Regions from separate parts of the Streptococcus sp. HMSC062D07 genome, predicted to be linked through region 3. Evidence: predicted binding sites of a transcription regulator. Region 3 holds the regulator's gene; each other region holds the start of a gene.
The links. The regulator Rex, encoded in region 3, represses fermentation and respiration genes when NADH is low (regulators of the CRP and FNR family bind a similar motif). The targets are predictions, from matches to a motif close to TTGTGAANTANTTCACAA.
Positions count from the first base shown of each region.

Region 1: HMPREF2957_RS00650 (zinc-dependent alcohol dehydrogenase family protein) is a predicted target of Rex. The motif match lies at 1,291-1,308, and genes of this name have one in related genera.
Region 2: adhE (bifunctional acetaldehyde-CoA/alcohol dehydrogenase) is a predicted target of Rex. The motif match lies at 2,584-2,601, and genes of this name have one in related genera.
Region 4: adhP (alcohol dehydrogenase AdhP) is a predicted target of Rex. The motif match lies at 3,460-3,477, and genes of this name have one in related genera.

Region 1 covers NZ_KV815324.1:6,249-11,615, forward strand. Annotated here, with positions in the region: gene nagA (N-acetylglucosamine-6-phosphate deacetylase) at 93-1,244, shown strand; gene HMPREF2957_RS00650 (zinc-dependent alcohol dehydrogenase family protein) at 1,385-2,443, shown strand; gene HMPREF2957_RS00655 (DUF1033 family protein) at 2,580-2,957, shown strand; gene comGA (competence type IV pilus ATPase ComGA) at 3,011-3,952, shown strand; gene comGB (competence type IV pilus assembly protein ComGB) at 3,873-4,916, shown strand; gene comGC (competence type IV pilus major pilin ComGC) at 4,917-5,240, shown strand; gene comGD (competence type IV pilus minor pilin ComGD) at 5,203-5,367, shown strand, end outside.
Region 2 covers NZ_KV815328.1:115,923-121,289, reverse strand. Annotated here, with positions in the region: gene adhE (bifunctional acetaldehyde-CoA/alcohol dehydrogenase) at 1-2,548, opposite strand, end outside; gene HMPREF2957_RS04930 (MORN repeat-containing protein) at 2,848-3,261, opposite strand; gene HMPREF2957_RS04925 (low molecular weight protein-tyrosine-phosphatase) at 3,236-3,691, opposite strand; gene yajC (preprotein translocase subunit YajC) at 3,740-4,060, opposite strand; gene tkt (transketolase) at 4,176-5,367, opposite strand, start outside.
Region 3 covers NZ_KV815334.1:306,873-312,239, forward strand. Annotated here, with positions in the region: gene HMPREF2957_RS08295 (hypothetical protein) at 1-49, opposite strand, end outside; gene HMPREF2957_RS08300 (gamma-glutamyl-gamma-aminobutyrate hydrolase family protein) at 74-763, opposite strand; gene HMPREF2957_RS08305 (redox-sensing transcriptional repressor Rex) at 779-1,420, opposite strand; gene HMPREF2957_RS08310 (DUF4649 family protein) at 1,503-1,718, opposite strand; gene HMPREF2957_RS08315 (DUF1831 domain-containing protein) at 1,728-2,075, opposite strand; gene HMPREF2957_RS08320 (cysteine desulfurase family protein) at 2,081-3,199, opposite strand; gene HMPREF2957_RS08325 (ribose-phosphate diphosphokinase) at 3,215-4,165, opposite strand; gene HMPREF2957_RS08330 (CYTH domain-containing protein) at 4,288-4,857, opposite strand; gene HMPREF2957_RS08335 (GTP diphosphokinase) at 4,991-5,367, shown strand, end outside.
Region 4 covers NZ_KV815334.1:144,998-150,364, forward strand. Annotated here, with positions in the region: gene HMPREF2957_RS07480 (PTS system mannose/fructose/sorbose family transporter subunit IID) at 1-56, opposite strand, end outside; gene HMPREF2957_RS07485 (PTS mannose/fructose/sorbose transporter subunit IIC) at 71-883, opposite strand; gene HMPREF2957_RS07490 (PTS sugar transporter subunit IIB) at 913-1,902, opposite strand; gene adhP (alcohol dehydrogenase AdhP) at 2,337-3,356, opposite strand; gene HMPREF2957_RS07500 (glutamate-cysteine ligase family protein) at 3,727-5,004, shown strand; gene thrC (threonine synthase) at 5,079-5,367, shown strand, end outside.

The DNA.
Region 1 (5,367 bases), on a different contig from region 3:
ATAGGTCTATACCATTTACAAATTACACAGAAAGGTTTATAATGTAATTGACATAATAAATATTAGAAAAATGAATTACGGAGGTTATCATTATGCCTAAATATATTAAAGCGGATCAATTTTTCTATCCTCATGGTGTGCGCCGTGGTGGTTTTCTTGAACTAGTTGATGGAAAATTTGGTAAGCATGTGGATCAAGTATCTGAGGACGCAGAAATTATTGACTATACTGGTTATAGTATTGCTCCTGGTCTTGTTGATACACATATTCACGGATTTGGTGGGGTTGATGTTATGGATAATAACATCGAAGGTACTCTTCATACAATGAGTGAGGGTCTTCTTAGCACAGGTGTTACTAGTTTCCTACCAACTACTCTAACATCATCATACGAACAATTATTAGCTGTTACTGAAAATATTGGTGCGCGTTATCAAGAGGCTTCTGGTGCTAAAATTCGTGGGATTTACTTTGAAGGTCCATACTTTACTGAGGAATTTAAAGGAGCTCAAAACCCTGCTTACATGAAAGATCCTCGCATGGATGAATTTCGTGCTTGGCAGAAGGCTGCTAATGGTCTTCTAAATAAAATTGCCCTTGCACCTGAACGTGAAGGTGTTGAGGACTTTGTACGTACGGTTACTGGTGAGGGTGTTACTGTTGCTTTAGGTCACTCAAATGCAACTTTTGATCAGGCTAAGAAGGCTGTTGACGCTGGTGCAAGTGTTTGGGTTCATGCTTATAATGGTATGCGTGGCTTAACTCACCGTGAGCTTGGTATGGTTGGTGCTATGTATGAATTGCCACATACTTATGCTGAATTGATTTGCGATGGGCATCACGTTGATCCTAAGGCCTGTGACATTCTACTTAAACAAAAAGGTACTGAAAATATTGCTCTTATCACTGACTGTATGACAGCGGGTGGTTTGCAAGATGGTGACTACATGCTAGGAGAATTCCCAGTTGTGGTTGCAAATGGTACTGCACGTCTTAAATCTACTGGGAACTTGGCAGGTTCTATTCTCAAACTTAAAGACGGTTTGAAAAATGTTGTTGAATGGGGTATTGCAAATCCACATGAAGCAGTTATGATGGCCAGTCTCAACCCAGCAAAATCAGTTCATATTGATGACGTTTGTGGACAAATCCGTGAAGGCTACGATGCTGACTTTATCGTTCTTGATAAGGATTTGGAATTGGTAGCAACTTACCTTGATGGTGAAAAACGTTATCAAGCATAATCTCTAAAGTAGAAACTAGTTTAGTTTCTACTTTTTTTAATTTAGTTTGTTATTTCCTTCACATATTACTTGATTTTATTTATGAAAAGGCTTACAATTATGATATAAACAATACAAATAAAAAAACGGAGGTAAGCTTTATGAAAGCCTATACTTATGTTAAACCAGGACTTGCTTCATTTGTTGATGTTGACAAACCAGTTATTCGCAAGCCAACAGATGCTATTGTGCGTATCGTTAAGACTACTATTTGTGGTACTGACCTACATATCATTAAAGGGGATGTTCCTGCTTGTAAGAGTGGAACTATCCTTGGACATGAGGGAATTGGTATTGTAGAGGAAGTTGGAGCAGGCGTTTCAAACTTCAAAAAAGGCGATAAAGTTTTGATTTCTTGTGTTTGTGCCTGTGGTAAATGCTACTACTGTAAAAAGGGAATCTATGCCCACTGTGAAGACGAAGGCGGTTGGATTTTTGGACATTTGATCGACGGTATGCAAGCAGAATATCTTCGTGTTCCTCATGCTGATAATACTCTCTACCACACTCCAGCTGATTTGTCTGATGAAGCCTTGGTTATGTTATCTGATATCCTACCAACTGGTTATGAAATTGGTGTCTTAAAAGGGAAAGTAGAGCCTGGTTGTAGTGTGGCTATCGTTGGTTCAGGTCCAGTTGGCTTAGCAGCTCTATTGACTGCTCAATTCTATTCACCTGCTAAATTGATCATGGTAGACCTAGACGATAACCGTTTGGATACTGCAGTTTCTTTCGGTGCTACTCATAAGATTAATTCTTCAGACCCTGAAAAAGCAATTCAAGAAATTTATGATTTAACAGATGGTAGAGGTGTGGATGTTGCTATAGAAGCTGTTGGTATTCCTGAAACGTTTGATCTCTGCCAAAAGATTATCGGTGTAGATGGAACAGTAGCCAACTGTGGTGTGCATGGTAAGCCAGTTCAGTTTGATTTGGATACTCTATGGATTCGTAACATTAACGTAACTACCGGTTTGGTTTCTACCAACACAACTCCTCAGCTTTTGAAAGCTTTAGAAAGTCATAAAATTGAACCAGAAAAATTGGTAACTCATTACTTCAAACTAAGTGAAATTGAAAAGGCCTATGAAGTATTTGGTAAGGCTGCAGATCATCATGCGATTAAGGTTATCATTGAAAACGATATTTCAGAAGGTTAATCGAATTTTGAATCCAGTTATTCTTTTTAGAATAGCTGGATTTTTTGAAAATATTAGATAATTCGTGAAAGCAAGCAAATTTCTTTCATTGTTCTTAAAATTTCGCTATAATATACGATACAAAGGAAATGAAACTATGTATCGAGTTATAGAAATGTACGGGGATTTTGAACCTTGGTGGTTCATAGAAGGATGGGAAGAAGACGTCATTAGTAGTAAGAAATTTGAAAATTACTATGATGCCTTGAAGTATTATAAATCTTGCTGGTTTGAACTGGAAAAGAAAATTCCACTATATAAAAGTCGAGGAGACTTAATGACCATATTTTGGAATCCGGAGGATAAGCGTTGGTGTGAGGAATGTGATGAATTTCTGCAGCAATATCATTCCTTGGCTTTACTGGAAGATGGTCAAGTTATACCAGATGAAAAATTCAGACCGGGTTATGAAAAACAAACTGGTTTAGAAATCCACCGGACGTGTCGCATCAAAAAAGATGGAACAACTTTTTAATAAAGTTGTTCTTTTTTTTGTATTTTCTTCGAATAATTAACTGAGGAGGGAATATGGTACAAGCACTTGCACAAGAATTGATTAGTCTCGCAAAAAAGGATGGAGCTCAGGATATCTATTTTATTCCCAAGGACAAGGGTTATGAGTTGCATATGCGAATAGGTGATGAAAGGCGTTTGATTAATAGCTATGACTTTGAAAAGTTGGGCGCAGTGATTAGTCATTTTAAATTTATTGCGGGGATGAATGTTGGAGAAAAGCGTCGTAGTCAGCTTGGGTCCTGTGATTATCAGCATGATGGCAAGGTTTCTTCACTCCGCTTATCGACGGTAGGAGATTATCGTGGTCATGAGAGTTTAGTTATTCGCCTTTTGCACGATGAAGAACAAGAGTTGCGCTTCTGGTTTCAAGACCTTAAGGAACTAGAAAAGGGCTTTAGGCAACGCGGCCTTTATCTATTTGCAGGACCTGTAGGAAGTGGCAAAACTACCTTAATGCATGAATTAGCTAAGTCATTGTTTAAGGGACAACAAGTCATGTCCATTGAGGATCCAGTCGAGATTAAGCAAGAAGAGATGCTGCAATTACAACTCAATGAAGCTATTGGATTGAGTTATGAAAACTTGATAAAACTTTCTTTGCGACACCGACCAGATCTTTTAATCATTGGAGAAATCCGGGATAGCGAAACAGCCCGTGCTGTTGTAAGAGCGAGCTTAACGGGAGCTACAGTGTTTTCGACCATACATGCAAAGAGTATTCGTGGGGTCTATGAGCGTCTTTTAGAACTTGGTGTTAGTGAAGATGAACTCGCAGTTGTTTTACAAGGTGTTTGCTACCAGAGACTAATCGGGGGAGGAGGAATTATTGATTTTGCAAACCAAAATTATTCAGAACACCAGGCAGAAAAGTGGAATGAGCAAATTGATCAGCTTCTTAAAGACGGACATATCACTGCCCTTCAAGCTGAAACGGAGAAAATTAGCTACCAGTAAGCAGAAGAAAATCATCACTCTCTTTAACAATTTGTTTTCTAGTGGTTTTCACTTGGTAGAAATCATTTCCTTTCTTGATAGAAGTCTTTTGTTGGAGAAGGAATATGTTTCGCAGATGCGCCTAGGACTATCGAAAGGAAAATCTTTCTCGGAAATGATGGGGAATTTAGGTTTTTCGAGTGCGATTGTCACTCAGCTTTCATTGGCTGAAGTTCATGGAAATCTCCATTTGAGTTTGGGGAAAATTGAAGAATATTTGGATAATCTTGCTAAGGTCAAGAAGAAGTTAATTGAAGTTGCGACCTACCCACTTATTTTGCTAGCTTTTTTACTGTTAATTATGCTAGGATTGCGGAATTATCTCTTGCCCCAACTGGATAGTAGTAACATAGCTACCTTAGTGATTAGTAACCTGCCACAGATTTTTCTCGGACTTATTCTGGCACTAAGTCTTGCATCTTTAACAGGACTGATATTCTACAGAAAATCTAGGAAGATATCAGTCTTCTCTTTTCTGGCTAAATTTCCATTTCTAGGTGTGTTTGTTCAGTACTATCTAACTGCCTATTATGCTCGGGAATGGGGAAATATGATTGGACAAGGTTTAGAGTTGGCACAGATTTTCCAGATGATGCAGGAGCAAGGAGATCCTCTTTTTAAGGAAATTGGATACGATTTAGATCAAGCCTTGCAAAATGGGCATGAATTTTCGAAAGTTGTTCAGACCTATCCCTTCTTTAGAAAGGAGTTGGGATTAATCATTGAATATGGAGAGGTTAAATCCAAGTTGGGAAGTGAATTGGAAATCTATGCGGAAAAAACCTGGGAATCCTTCTTTACCCGAGTCAATCGGACCATGAACCTTGTTCAACCACTGGTCTTTATTTTTGTAGCCCTGCTAATCGTTTTATTGTACGCAGCCATGTTGCTGCCAATGTATCAAAATATGGAGGTAAATTTTTAGATGAAAAAAATGATGATGAAATTAAAAGAAACGAAGGCAAAAGCTTTTACACTGGTAGAAATGTTGGTGGTGTTGCTTATCATTAGCGTCCTACTTTTACTTTTTGTTCCAAATCTTACCAAGCAAAAGGATGCAGTCAATGATAAGGGGAAAGCAGCTGTCGTTAAGGTGGTAGAAAGCCAAGCAGAACTCTATAGTCTGGATAAAAATGAAGATGCTAGTCTAAGCAAATTACAGGCAGATGGACGCATTACTGCTGAGCAAGCAAAAGCCTATAAAGAGTATCATGCCAAGCAAAATAAGAGTCAGTCAGTTGCAGATTAGGGCCTTTACCATGCTAGAAAGTTTATTGGTCTTAGGAATAGTCAGCCTGTTAGCCTTGGGTTTGTCAAGTTCAGTTCAATCCACTTTTGCAGCTGTGGAAGAACAGATTTTCTTTATGGAGTTTGAG
Region 2 (5,367 bases), on a different contig from region 3:
GATCTTCATAAGCAAGGAAGGCCAATTCGCGTGAATGTTCTTTCCATTCTTTCTCGTCAACACCTTGTGCTTTGAAGTTCATTTCGATACCTACGCGCTCACCGAGTTCGTAAACAGCTTTAGCATAAGATGCAACCCCTTCTTCTGGAGTAGAAGCTGGAAGTCCAAGCATACGAGCGATATCTTGATATTTCTCATCTGCACGGTAGTAGTTGTACTTAGGCCATGTAGCTGTCTTAGCTGGGCGTGTACCATTGTAACGGATAACGTATGGAAGCAAGATTGCATTTGTACGTCCGTGAACTGTGTGGAATTGTGCACCAATCTTGTGAGCCATTGAGTGAGAAATACCTAAGAAGGCATTCGCAAAGGCCATACCAGCAATAGTTGAAGCATTATGCATTTTCTCACGTGAGTGGAAGTCTGCATTCTTAACTGAGCTTTCAAGGTTTTCAAATACGAGTTTGATCGCTTGAAGAGCAAGACCGTCAGTGTAGTCGCTAGCCATTTGTGATACGTAAGCTTCAGTTGCGTGAGTCAATACGTCCATACCAGTATCTGCCGCAACAAATCCAGGAACTGTCAATACCAAAGCAGGATCTACGATTGCCACAGTTGGTGTCAATGAGTAGTCAGCGATTGGGTATTTACGGTTGTTTGCTTTATCAGAGATAACGGCAAATGGAGTTACTTCAGATCCTGTACCAGATGTAGTTGGGATAGCGATGAATTTAGTCTTCTTACCAAGCAATGGGAATTTGAAGGCACGTTTACGGATATCCATGAATTTTTGTACAAGGTCACGGAAGTCCACTTCTGGTTGCTCGTAGAAGAGCCACATTACTTTAGCAGCGTCCATTGGTGATCCACCACCAAGAGCAATGATTGTATCTGGTTTGAAGGAACGCATAATCTCAGTACCACGTTCAACTGTAGTGATATCTGGATCTGGTTCTACATCTGCAAAGATTTGGTAAACAACCTTATTGCGACGAAGGTCAAGCTGCTCGATGATACGATCGAGGAAACCAAGCTCTACCATAGCGTGGTCAGTAACGATCATGACACGCTCAACGTCACGACATTTTTGAAGGTATTGAATTGAATCACGTTCAAAGTATGTTTTTGAAGGAAGTTTCATCCATTGCATGTTATTTCTCCGTCTTCCGACTTTTTTGATATTCAAGAGGTTAATGGCGCTAACGTTATCCCCAACTGAGTTACGTCCGTAAGAACCACATCCGAGTGTCAATGATGGCAAGAAGGCATTATAAACATCCCCGATACCACCGAAAGTAGAAGGTGAGTTACAGATAACACGAATAGCTTTAACAGCTTTACCAAATTCTTTAGTCAATTCTTCATCAGCTGTATGGATAGCTGCTGAGTGCCCAAGACCGTTAAATTCAACCATTTGACGGGCTTTTTCAATACCGTCTTCGCGGCTTTCAGATTTCAAAACTGCGATAACTGGTGATAATTTTTCACGAGTCAACGGCTCTTTTTCGCCAACTTCTTTACATTCTGCAGCAAGAATATTTGTTCCTTCTGGAACTGTAAATCCTGCTTGTTCTGCTATCCAAGTTGCTGGTTTACCAACGATGTCAGCGTTCAATTTTGCACCAGCACAGTTTTTGCTGTTTGCTTTCACACCGAAGCAGAACTCTTCAAGAAGAGCTTTTTCTTTTTTGTTTACAAAGTAAGTGTGGTAAGATTTGAACTCTGCTACAAATTCATCATAAATTTCTTTATCAATAATAACCGCTTGTTCAGATGCACAGACCATACCGTTGTCAAATGATTTAGACATTACGATATCGTGTGCAGCTTGGCGAATATTAGCTGATTTTTCAACATAAGCTGGAACGTTTCCGGCACCTACCCCAAGAGCTGGTTTACCACATGAGTATGCAGCTTTAACCATGGCATTCCCACCTGTTGCAAGGATTGTTGCAACACCTTCGTGGTTCATCAATGCGCTAGTTGCTTCCATAGATGGTTCAGTAATCCACTGTACACAGTTTTCAGGAGCACCTGCTTTAATCGCAGCATCACGCACGATTTGAGCAGCGTGAGCTGATGATTCTTGAGCTGACGGGTGGAATGCAAAGACAATAGGATTACGAGTCTTCAATGAAATCAAAGCCTTAAAGATTGCTGTTGAAGTAGGGTTTGTTGTTGGAGTGATACCACAAACAACACCAACCGGTTCAGCAATAAGAGTCAATCCTGTCACATCGTCTTCTTCAATAACACCAACTGTTTTAGTGTGGCGCATGTTGTTTACTACGTGCTCACAGGCAAATAAGTTCTTAGTCGCTTTATCTTCAAATACTCCACGTCCTGTTTCTTCAAAGGCATGTAGAGCCAATTCTCCGTGGGCATCAAGAGCTGCAACTGAAGCTTTTGCTACAATATAATCGACTTGATCTTGGTCAAGTTTACGCATTTCTTCAAGGGCAACTAAAGCTTTTTGCACCAAACCATCGACATGCTTTTCAGCAGCGAGTTTCTTTTCCTCTGGTGTTACAGTTTTTTTATCAGCCATATTTTCCTCCATAGCTTTCAAGGATTGTAAGTCCTTTGTTAATTTTTTCACAATCTTATTATAACTCTTTTTTCAAGATTTGTAAACAGTTTCATAGAAATTTCACAAACTTTTTTTATTCGCTTGTGAAAATAATTTTGCACAGCCCTACCCATACGCTTTTTAGCTTATACTTTGTGAATAATCCCATAAAACTTTTATTTTTCACAAACTTCATTGTAAAAAGGCATTGAAAGGCGTCTCAATTTCCATGTAAGCGCTTTCTATAGGTGTGGTATATAACCCCCTCTAAGAGGAGGTTATTGTGCTTGTTGGAAGAGCCCTTGTTTAAAGTCGCCTTCATAGACAACTTCTTGCTCTGTAGTCAGTTTTCCTTTTCCTTCAGCTTGGCCATTAACAAAGTCACCTTCATAAACCCAGCCCTCTTTAGCTTGGTAGGTCCCTTTACCGTTAAATGCTCCATTTTTAAATTCACCAGTATAAGTGTCGCCATTTGAGAAGGTCATTGTGCCTTTGCCATTCATCTTTCCACGAACAATACTTCCATCATATACAAGTGAATCGCCATCCAGTTTTAAAACTCCTTGCTTAGGCATATTTCCTACAAATACAAATATAGCACAAAGAGCTATGACTACTACTGTTGCAATTTCCAAACGAGGACGCGTTATATAGACACTATACTTATCATAGAATTTCTTTAAAATATCCATTTTTTGCCTCATTTTCTAAACGTGTTAGCCAAGCTTGGCAACCAGTTAAAACTCGATCGTAAGTTTCATCAAAATCACCTGTATACCATGGATCAGGAACACCCTCAGAAGCAAATGCCTCTAGCTTGTGTTGTTGATCTTGAGGACACATTCGAGTCAAATCTAGAAGATTGGACTCGTCCATTCCAATGACATAATCAAAATATTCAAAATCATCCTTAGAAATTTGCTGTGATGTTTTTGATGAATCGTAAGGAATCTCGTGAGCTTTAAAAATTTTCTGAGTTCCTTTGTGAATTGGGTTGCCATGTTCCCAAGAAGAAGTTGCTCTACTTTCAATCTCATAATCATCGGTTAAAGATTTCATAACAAATTCTGCCATAGGACTACGGCAAATATTACCAAGACATACAAAAACAACTCTCTTCATTATTGTTCCTCATCTTCATAGAAAAAGGGGTATGAGATCCACCCCGTTTTATTCTTCAATCGCGCTTTCATCATCAACAACTGTACCTTCTGATGTAACAGCCTCTTTAAGTGGCAAGACAGATTTGATAGCTCCAAGTTCAAAAGTCAAGTAAACTCCGTCTACATCAAGTACGATCGTTCTGTTTTCGGTATCAACTTCATCAACTGTACCGTATAAACCACCGATAGTAATGACTTCATAGCCTTTTTGAAGTTTATTGAGACTCTCCATGCGTTTTTCAGCTTGTTTCTTTTGAGAACGTTGCATAAAGAACATCAAGGCAAACATCCCTACAAGCATAATCACAAATGTTAAATTTGGATTCATTGTATTTTCTCCTTTGTAATTCAGATAAAACTACTATATCAAATTTCACTATTTTTTACAAGATTGCACCTTAGTTTTAGTTTAATAAAAAACCAGAGCAAAGCTCTGATTTTTCTTATTTCAAGTTGTTTACAAGTTCTACTAAGTTTTCAACTGTAAATCCATACTCTGCTAACACTTTTGAAGCTGGGGCAGATGCTCCAAAGGTATCAATACCGAGAACTGCTCCATCAAGACCAACGTATTTGTACCAGTTTTGAGTCGCTCCCATTTCAACCGCCACACGGTGACGAACTGCATTTGGCAGGATTTCTTCTTTGTATGCGGCATCTTGTTCATCAAAGACATCCGTAGATGGCATGCTGACTACACGAACTTTTCCACCTTGACTTGCTAATTCCTTAGCAGCTGCAACAGCTAGGTTCACTTCTGAACCTGTTGCAATCAAAATCGTGTCAAAGTCTGCTAAATTTTCATAGACAACATAAGCACCTTTCGCAACCTTATTAAAGTCAGTTCCTTCCTCAACAGTCAAGTTTTGACGAGTCAAGACGAGGACAGTTGGTGTTTTCTCACTATTCACTGCAAGGTACCAAGCTGCTTGAGTTTCACGCGCATCTGCTGGACGGAAAACATTAAGGTTTGGAATCGCACGAAGTCCTGCCAAGTGCTCAATTGGTTCATGAGTTGGTCCATCTTCACCAACTGCGATTGAATCGTGGGTGAAGACATAGGTTACAGGAAGACCTTGTAGAGCTGATAAACGAACTGCTGCTTTAAGATAGTCTGAGAATACGAAGAAAGTTCCACCGTAAACTCGAAGTCCACCGTGAAGAGCCATTCCGTTCAAAACTGTACCCATTGCAAATTCACGAACACCAAATTGGATATTACGGTTCAAGCGATTTGCATCGTCCTGAAGTCCGTCAGTTTTGATGTAAGTCATATTTGAATGAGCAAGGTCAGCTGATCCGCCAAGGAAGGTTGGCAATTTAGCAGCCACTACATTTAAAGCATCTTGGCTTGAGTTACGAGTTGCTTGAGAAAAGCCATTTTCTAAATCTGGGAAGTCTTCTGAAGTCAATTCAACTGGATCGCGTCCGTCGATGATTGCTTCCACTTCTGCAGCAAGCTCTGGGTAAGCTCCTTTATAATCTGCAACTAGTTTTGTCCATGCTTCATATGCTGATGCACCTCGGTCCGCAACATTTTCTTTGAAATCAGCATAAACTTCTGCTGGGATTTCAAATGGTTCATAGTTCCAACCAAGTGCTTGACGTGTTGCTGCAGTTTCATCCGTACCAAGA
Region 3 (5,367 bases):
CTAAATCTCTCAAAAGCTCGTGAGTAGAAGGTAGATTAAGTTCATTCATAATTAATTAGCTAATTTATCAAAATTATAATTCATTGATGACATAGTCGAAAAGTGTTTTATCTTTGGGGCGATTTTCAAAGAGAAATTCAGGATGCCATTGAACACCAAGATAAGGGAAACCGTCCGTAGTTGTAACAGCTTCGATAATACCATCTTTAGGATCATGTGCTACAACCTTAAGATTAGGAGCTAAATCTTTGATGCTCTGATGGTGGAAAGAATTGATATGAGAGATTTCTCCATAGATTTCTCTTAGAATAGTATCTGGTTCGGTGACAAGCCGCTGAGTGGTGTATTCAGCGGAAGTATCTTGCCAATGATCTTCGATATCTTGATAAAGAGACCCGCCCATGGCTACGTTAAAAAGTTGAGTACCACGACAGACAGAAAAAATTGGTTTCTTTTGCTTGATTGCTTCTTTAATGAGGGCTAACTCAAAAATATCACGTTGAAGGTGGTAATCGTCGCTATCAATAGCTTTTGGCTCACCATAGTATTTAGGGTCAACATTTTGTCCACCAGTTAAAATAAGTTTATCAATTAAACTAATGTAGTAACCGGCCATTTCTTCATCACCAATTGGTAGGATAATGGGGATACCTCCAGCTTCCTTAACTCCTTCAACAAAGCCTTGGGCAGCATAACTCATCATAAGCTCATCGTCTGGATGGGCTTTTTCGTTTCCTGTAATCCCAATAACTGGTTTTTTCATAAATCAATTCGCTTTCTAATCCTCTTTTCGCATGAAATAGAGGAGGGTTTGAAGTTCGCTAGTAAGATCGACATACTGAACAACTACGTCTTTAGGAAGATGTAGGTGAACAGGAGAAAAACTGAGGATACCTTTGATACCAGCATCAACCAAAAGTTCCGCAACTTCTTGAGATTTAACACTAGGAACAGTAAGAATAGCAGTTTTAACATCACTATCCTTAACTTTATCCTTTATTTGAGAGATTCCATAGATTGGGACACCGTCGGGTGTCTTGGTACCAACCTCAGGATGATCATCTAGGTCAAAAGCCATGATGATTTTCATTTTATTACGCTCATGAAAGCGGTAGTGGAGGAGGGCATGTCCCATATTTCCAATACCCACAAGCATAACATTGGTAATAGAATTATCATTTAAAAGATCAGCGAAAAAGTTCATGAGCTTTTTGACATCATAGCCAAATCCACGACGTCCAAGTTCACCAAAGTAAGAGAAGTCACGACGAACAGTGGCAGAATCAATTCCAATCGCTTCTGCAATTTGTTTGGAATTAGCTCTTTCAATTTTCTCGGCATTAAATCTTTTAAAAATACGGTAATAGAGAGAAAGTCTCTTTGCTGTTGCTTTAGGAATAGCAGACTGTTTTTCTTTCACAAAATCACAACCTTTCTATCTACTATTTTATAGAAAGCTTGTGAAAATTGCAACAATAACGAAAAAAAACTAAGAAAAAATCTTAGTTTATCTTAGTTTCGTGGTAAGTTCTTAAAAAGCGGTAGAGGTTACCAAGAAGTCCTTGATAGATTTCAACTCCATCATGTGTTAATGAAGTAATATGAGTAGTATCAGGGAGAGTTACACAACCTGATAGAGAGAGCATAAGAGCTTCATAGTCTTCGTATTCTTGCACACGCTCTACTTGATAGGAGTCCTTGTAAGTTAATCGAAACATAATGACCTTCTATCTTTCGCTTTTTGTAAATACGCCACGTTCAACCAGGCTATCCATCAAAAAGTAGAATTTCTCTTGGTGGATATGAGTTTCTTCTGATTTGAAGATATCAACTAAACGTAGACCAAATTTATCAGTGATATTGATTTTTACACCAGTTAAGTCTTTGTTGATGATAATCTTAAGTTGGAATCCTTCTCCGCTATTTGGAACTTTTTCAAGTAGTCGCGTTAATTCATAGTTACCAACTTTAGTTTCAAAAAAAGTATTATCTTTAAGCGTAAATTTTTTAACAGTTGGACTAAGTGTGTATTCGTAACGACAATTTTTAAGTTTAATCGTTTGTTCAAATGCCATTAAGTTTATCCTCCGATGATATTTTTAAGAGTTTTAGCAAGAGTTATCATTTCTTGTTCTGTATTTAAAGGTGAAATGCTGACGCGTACAGACTCGTTTAAGCGAGGGGATTCTTCTCCGTAGAAGGCTTGAAGAACATGACTGACCTGAACAACACCAGCTGTACAAGCAGAACCTGTTGAAATAGAAATACCTTCAAGGTCTAAACGAAGTAGTAGTAGATCGTTGCGTTGTCCCGGAAATCCGATATTTAGGACATAAGGGAGTTGCTCTTTACCTTGATTGAGATAATAGGTTGAGCCAGCCATCTCAGTTAGAAAAACTTTCTTTAGTTTTTGAACTTTATTAAAGTTAGCCTCTAGATGATCTATATCGTCCTTAAGAGCTGCAACCATACCTATAATTGCGGGAAGGTTTTCTGTCCCTGCTCTTTTTTTCTGTTCTTGATCTCCACCATGTAGATAAGGATCAAAATCTGTAGAAGCAGCGTATAGGAAACCGATACCCTTTGGACCGTGAAATTTATGAGCAGAAGCACTGAGGAAATCTATTCCTAGTTCTTCAGGAAGAATCTCTAGCTTCCCGACAGCTTGAACAGCATCTACATGATAAGCAGCTGAATGGACTTTTAAAATCTGACCAATTTCAGCGATTGGTAAAAGAGTACCTGTTTCATTGTTAACATACATAGTTGAAACGAGAATAGTATCTTCACGCAGTGCATTTTTGACTTGATCTGCAGTGATTTCATGATTGTCGTCGGGTTTTAAAATAGTCACTTCAAACCCAAAATTTTCCACCAGATATTCAATTGGTTCAAGCACAGCGTGATGCTCGATAGCAGTAGTAATAATGTGTTTTCCGCGATTTTGATGACGAAGACAGTAGCCGATAATAGCTGTATTATTACTTTCTGTACCACCAGAAGTGAAGAAAATGTGTTGGGGCTTTGTACCTAGTATACCTGCTAACTCTTGACGGGCTTCACGTAATAATTTTCCTGCTTGACGCCCATGACCATGAATACTAGAAGGATTGCCATAAGTCTCTTGCATGACTTGAGTCATTGCTGAGATAGCTGCAGATGACATGGGTGTCGTAGCAGCATTATCTAAATAAATCAAAAACTCACCTAATTTCTATTTAAATTTAAATAGTGGACTAACTGGTTTTCTTTCATGAATACGAACCATGGCATCACCAATTAGTTCGCTTGCTGTAATATATTGTACATTCTTAGGTTTTTTACTTTCTGTCAATACAGAATCTGTCACCAAGACTTCCTTGATATTAGCTGCATCCAACAACTCTGCAGCACCGTTGACGAACAATCCATGGCTGGATACCGCGTAGATTTCAGTAGCACCATCGCGTTCCAAAATTTTGGCAGCTTCAGAGAAAGTACGGCCTGTATTAAGAATGTCATCGATTAAGATTGCTTTCTTACCTTCAACCTCTCCGATAATGTAACCTTGGCTACGTTCAGAATCATCTTGAGCATAGTCAATAATAGCAATCGGAGCATCAAGGTATTCAGCAAGGCTACGAGCACGTTTTACACCTGAGTTTTTAGGGCTGACAACAACCACATCTGGACCAGTTAAACCTTTATCAATGTAGTGTTTTGCAAATAGCGGAATTGTATAGAGGTTATCTACAGGAATATCAAAGAAACCTTGTACCTGAACAGCATGAAGGTCCAGTGTCAAAACACGGCTAACTCCAGCTTTTACCAACATATTTGCAACAAGTTTAGCTGTAAGAGGTTCACGCGAAGAAGCGATACGGTCTTGACGAGCATAACCAAAGTATGGAAGCACAACGTTAATGGTATTTGCACTAGCACGAACACAGGCGTCAACCATGATTAATAGTTCCATCAAGTGGTTATTTACAGGGTAGCTGGTTGATTGGATGATATAAACATCATATCCACGAACACTTTCTTCGATATTAACCTGGATTTCACCATCGGAGAATTGACGTGATGACAACTTTCCAAGTGGAACACCTGCAGCATCTGCAATTTTTTGAGCTATTTCATGATTGGATGAAAGAGAAAAAAGCTTCATATTTTTTGTATCTGACATTGATAAACCGTCCTCTATAAACTAAGTAAATCGGTGAAAAAACATTTTTAAAGGAAAGTGTTTTCTTTCACAGATTCTATTATTTTTTATCCCTTCTATTTTATCAAAAAAAGAAGATTATTTCAGTATTTTTTCATATTTTCTATAAATCGTACTAATTTTGAAGGAGCCTTCTTATATTGGATTTCATTTGCTCGTAAAAACTCTTGAAAATCAAGGTTTCCTTGGACGCCGTTTTCTACTTCCAGTTCAAGTTCATAATCAACAATATCGAAGTAGTGGCTTTGATCAAGAGCCATGAGCCCAATAGCTGTTTCTTTTTCGTAACGAACAGTAGTTAGGCAACCTAAAACTACCCAACCATTTGGTGAGAGTCCTCGATTTTTTAGTTCGTCCATAATCATGCCCTGAGGGAGTTTACATTCTTCGAGACAATCGTTAGCTTCCTCAAGAGTAAGGGATTGGTTGTATTCCATATTTCCGACTTCTTGAGGAATCTTAATAGTCAATTCAGCGCTTGTATCGAAAGTACGAATGCGCATAGCAATTTTATGATGTCGAAGATAAAAATCAGGCGTATCTAAGTAGTAATTTTTTTGTGTAACAGGAGTGACTTCTGAAAATTGAGCTAGCAATCGATTATATTCTTCTTCACTGAGAAGTGTTTTCATTTCTATTTCTAAATGTTTCATTTTTATAACCTTTTCTTTATATTTGAAAGCGATTTATGGTATAATAAACATTGTATTTATTGTATAAGATTTTCATGAGAAAATCAAAAACTAGATAAATTAAACTGCATAGAGAATTGGACGTAAGAGTTATATGATTACAGAATGGGAAGAATTTTTAGATCCTTACATTCAAGCTGTCGGAGAATTAAAAATAAAACTCCGAGGAATCCGAAAACAATACAGAAAACAAAACCGACATTCTCCAATCGAGTTTGTCACGGGTCGGGTTAAACCGATTGAAAGTATCAAAGAAAAAATGGCACGCCGGGGTATTGGCTATGACACACTTGAACAGGATTTGCAAGATATTGCAGGTTTACGTGTCATGGTTCAATTTGTAGACGACGTAAACGAGGTTGTTTCTATCCTTCGTAAAAGACAGGATATGAGAGTTGTTCAAGAACGTGATTACATTACTCATCGAAAGGCTTCGGGTTATCGTTCTTATCATGTGATTATTGAGTATAT
Region 4 (5,367 bases), 160 kb from region 3:
GAACGCCACCAAACTTTTTGGCGATCTGATTTTGATAATTGAATTTTTTCAGCCATGATTGTTCCCCTTTCTAGTAGTCTTCTAGGATATCACCGATTGGATCGTTAGAAGTTGCAGCTCCTCCGCCACCGTTTCCACCTTGTTTAGAAAGGTTGAGGTAGATGAAGGCAAGGGCAACACCGATGACACCAAGGGCAATCAAAGTCAATTGAGAGATTGCTGCAAGAGCAAAACCGATAGCGAAGAATGGCCATACTTCACGAGTAGCCATCATGTTGATAACCAAAGCGTAACCAACGGCAACGACCATGGCACCACCGACAGCCATACCACCGTTCAACCAGTCTGGCATCAATTTAAGAGCATCTTGAACAGCAGAAGCAGGGATAGCGATAAGGAAGGCAGCAGGGATTGCAATACGTAGACCTTGAAGAACAAGGGCAAAGTAGTGAGCACGTTCAACAGCTGCAATGTTTCCTTCTTTAGCAGCAGCGTCAGCAGTGTGAACCAAACCAACTGAGATTGTACGAACAATCATAGTCAAGAAAAGTCCAGCTACGGCAAGAGGGATTGCAGTTGCAGTTGCGACTGCGATACCTTCAGTAGTAAAGTTACCACCTTTAATCATGATGATTGCAGCAGCAACAGAAGCAAGAGCAGCGTCAGGAGCTACAGCAGCTCCGATGTTTGCCCAACCAAGAGCGATCATTTGAAGTGATCCACCAAGCATAACCCCAGCTTCGAGGTTACCAGTTACAAGCCCGATAAGGGTACATGCTACGATTGGTTGATGGAATTGGAATTGGTCGAGGATACCTTCAAGACCTGCGAAGAAGGCAACAACTACAACCAAGATAGCAGAAATGATTGAAATATCTGACATGGTTTTATTCCTTTTCTATTTAATGTTAATTATTGAACGTTAGCTTTGCTAATCAAGTCAAACAAATCTTTTTTAGTGTCGTTTGGTACTTTACGTACGTCAAATTCAACACCAAGGTCACGCATTTTTTCAAATGTAGCAACGTCGTCTTTGTCCATTGACAATACGTTGTTGACCATTGTTTTACCAGTTGAGTGAGCCATTGATCCAACGTTAAGAGTCTTGATTGGTACACCACCTTCGATAGCTCGAAGAGCATCTTGTGGTGTTTCAAACAAGATAAGGGCGTGTGTGTTACCAAAACGAGGGTCTTTTGCAACCTCAATCAATTTTTGGATTGGAACAACGTTAGCCTTCACTCCGTTTGGAGCTGCTTGTTTGATCAATTCTTTACGAAGGTCATCTTTAGCAACGTTATCTGAAGCAACGATGATACGGTCTGCTTTTGAATCTGGTGTCCAAGCAGTTGCGACTTGCCCGTGAAGAAGACGTGTGTCAAGACGAGCAAGATTGATTTTCAATTTACCGTCTCCGATTACAGTTCCTTCTGGAATAGCAGCTTGGGCTACAGGAGCAGCTGCAGCAGTTGCAACTTCCTCAGCTGGGTTTAGCTCTTCTGGAAGGGCCTTGATGCCATCTTTGGCTTCTTTAATGATGTTTGCAGCAACTTTAGCCACTCCGGCATTAGCGTCCATCAGGCGTTCGGTGTAGGCTTGGATTAACATCGGCAAGTTAAGTCCTGTGATGATGGCAAATTTACGCTCAGGATTTTCTCCCATTACGCGGCTAGCTTGGTTAAATGGAGAACCACTCCAAAGGTCAGCCAATACTAGAACCTCATCTTCTGCGTCAAATGCAGCCACAGCATTGTTGAATTTTGCGTATAAGTCATCTGGACCTTCGTTTGGCATAAAGGTTACAACTTGAACCTTTTCTTGTTCACCAAAGATCATAGATCCTGACTGATGAATACCCGCGGCAAATTCACCGTGGCTCGCAATAATGATTCCGATACTCATTATTGTCATTCCTCCTTATAAAATGTTTGGCTTGTAGTTTAAGAAAACTTTAAGACTCTTTAAGTATAAACCGTTTTCAGCAAAAAATCAACTACTTATAATAAATCCTAAAAAGTGGAGGGAGAAGGCTGTTTTAGAGATGTTGATATATCAACATCTAGTGGTTTTATCTAGAGAATAGTAAAAAAATTTAATATAAAAAAGTCCTAGTACAGAAATCGACGAACCAAATCGGTATCTTATTTCTAGCCCCCTATACTTCAACCATTGGATGCTTAAAGAATGTGGATAGTAAAATGACGTTTTGTCAATAGTGTTCTTGAGCGTTAAAAAAAAGAACTTTAAGTTCAATAAATTGCTATGTCAAAATTTTATTGCTAAAAAACGAGGTGGGGTCTTTTGTCCCTACCTCGTTTTGGAATTTATTATCTATCTTAATGAGTAAAGTCTAGAACCATGCGACCTTGGATGGTGCCAGCAGCCATTTCATCAAAGACAGCAATGGCATCTTCGACGGGCCGTTTTTGAACAACTGGAACCACGAGACCTTCAGCACCAAATTGGAAAGCTTCTTCCAAATCTTTACGTGTACCAACAAGGGAACCGATGACCTGAATACCGTCAAGAACTGTTTTAACGATACTTAGATCCATCATTTCTGAAGGGAGTCCGACAGCTACTACACGACCACCTGCACGAACAGAGTCAACTGCTTGGTTGAAGGCAACTTTTGATACAGCTGTTACGACAGCTGAGTGAGCACCACCGTTTGTTTTTTCTTTGATAAGGCCTGGAACATCTTCGACTTCAAGACCATTAATCACGATATCAGCACCGACTTCTTTAGCTAGAGCAAGTTTATCGTTGTTAATATCTACTGCTATAACGTGAGCGTTGAATACTTTTTTAGCGTATTGAACAGCTAAGTTACCAAGTCCTCCAGCACCATAGAGTACAACCCATTGGCCTGGCTCAACTTTTGCTTCTTTGATAGCCTTGTAGGTAGTAACACCGGCACAAGTGATTGAAGAAGCTTGGGCTGGATCGAGACCTTCTGGAACCTTAACGGCATAATCTGCAGTTACGATACATTGTTCTGCCATACCACCATCAACTGAGTAGCCAGCATTTTTTACTGTACGGCAAAGGGTTTCGCGTCCGGTTGTACAATATTCACACATGCCACAGCCTTCAAAGAACCAAGCTACGCTGACACGGTCACCAACTTTTAGACTCTTAACATCAGGAGCGATTTCTTTTACGATACCGATCCCTTCGTGACCGAGAACACGTCCTGGAACTTTTCCAAAGTCACCATGGGCAACGTGGAGGTCTGTATGGCAAACACCACAGTACTCAACTTCAACAAGTGCTTCGCCATTTTCGAGCGGACGGAGCACTTTTTCTTCAATAGCAACACCAGTGCTTTCTGGATTTACAACAACAGCTTTCATAGCTATCCTCCTTGGTTAGTAGTTGAGGTGCAGAGGAAAAGGGGCTTGCCTTAAATCGTGATTCAAGTGAAGTCAAATTTGAACTGCCCTCTTTTTTGTCTATATGTGAATTATATCACGATATTTAATATAATGCAAGGAGATTTATGTAAAAATATATGAAATCGCTTAACTGGTTGACGATACTGTGAAATTTGCACAATAATATCTAACGTATTCATGGAAAATTTCATATAAAGAGGAACTTATTTGGCCTCAAATATAGGGAGTGAGCTTACAAACAGATTTTCTAAGATTCATCTCTAGGAGTTTTTGGTATAATAGAGAGTAATTTATTTTCTAGTATAAGAAGTTAGAGTGAGAGGTATGTATGTCCCCTTCAATTCAGTTATTAAAAGACCGCTATTTAAAAAATATCAAAGAAAATCCAGATCTCTACATCGGTATTGAGTTGGAGTTTCCTATCGTTCATACGAAAGGCCAACCTACAGATATTGAAGTCAGCAAGGATTTGTTGCGCTTTTTGGTGGATGCTCTCAGTCTGGAAGTTGAAAAGGAGGACCAGGATGGCAATCCGATTCAACTTGTAGAACCGTTGAGTCAAGATCGAATTCTGTTTGAGGTTTCCTATACGACCTTGGAATTTGCCTTTGGCAGAGCTCGGAGTATCCAAGAGATCGAAAGCCGTTTTGAAACTTATATGAAGGTAATCCAAGAAAAGCTAGGTGAAAAGGAACATGCTATCCAAGGTTGGGGGATTCACCCAAACTGGAATCAAAATGACAATCGACCTGTGGCTTATCCACGCTATCAGATGCTGATGGATTATCTGAGTATGGGGAGTCACCAAGAAAGTGCGCATTTACATGACTTTCCACAATACGGAGCCTTCATCTGCGGGAGTCAAGTCCAGTTGGATGTTTCGACCGCTAACTACCTACGTGTCATCAATGCTTTCACACAGATAGAGGCAGCCAAAGCTTTCTTGTTTGCCAATTCTGAGTTCTCTGGAGCAGACTGGGACACCCAGATTTCACGAGATATCTTTTGGGAAGACTCCATGCATGGGATTTATCCAGAGAATGTTGGTGTCAATTCAAAACTCTTCAAAGATGAGGATGATTTCTTTGATTATCTCGACCATTCTGCGATTTTTACGGCAGAAAGAGATGGAGAAACCTACTATTTTTCTCCGATTCGTGCTAGAGATTACCTAGCTACTGACGAGATTCCTGCCTATACTCTAAATGGGAAAGAAACACTTCTTGTCCCTCAAGAGAAGGATTTCCAAACGCACCGTAGCTACCAATTCCAAGATTTAACAACTCGAGGAACGGTCGAATTTCGGAGTGTTTGTACCCAGCCACTAGACCGCACTTTTGCTTCAGCAGCCTTTCATCTAGGTTTGTTGGTGAATCTTGACAAGCTTGAAGCTTACCTAGAAACAGCTCCTTTCTTTGAAAGTTTTGGTCGTGACTACAAGTCTTTGAGAAGACAATTTTCTAAGAAACACCTCACAGATGAAGAAACAGCTGGGATTGTCCAGTTTTCCAAAGACTTGCTAACGATAGCAGAGCAAGGACTTGAGATGAGAGGTCATAGTGAAACGACTTATTTAGAACCTTTGAAAGAAGAATTGGACGTATAATTTTCTTATAACGGAAGAATTTTCTGAAAAATCATGTTATAATGAATGAGACTATAGATAAAGGATAGAGATTTATGACATTAGTTTATCAATCAACGCGTGATGCGAACAATACCGTAACAGCCAGCCAAGCGATTTTGCAAGGCTTGGCAACAGATGGAGGCTTGTTTACTCCAGTGAGCTATCCAAAGGTGGATTTGGATTTTGACACATTGAAAGACGCTTCTTATCAAGAAGTGGCCAAGCTTGTCTTGTCAGCTTTCTTGGATGACTTTACAGTAGAAGAGTTGGACTACTGTATCACCAACGCCTATGACAGCAAGTTTGATACACCAGCAATTGCCCCTCTTGTAAAACTTGATG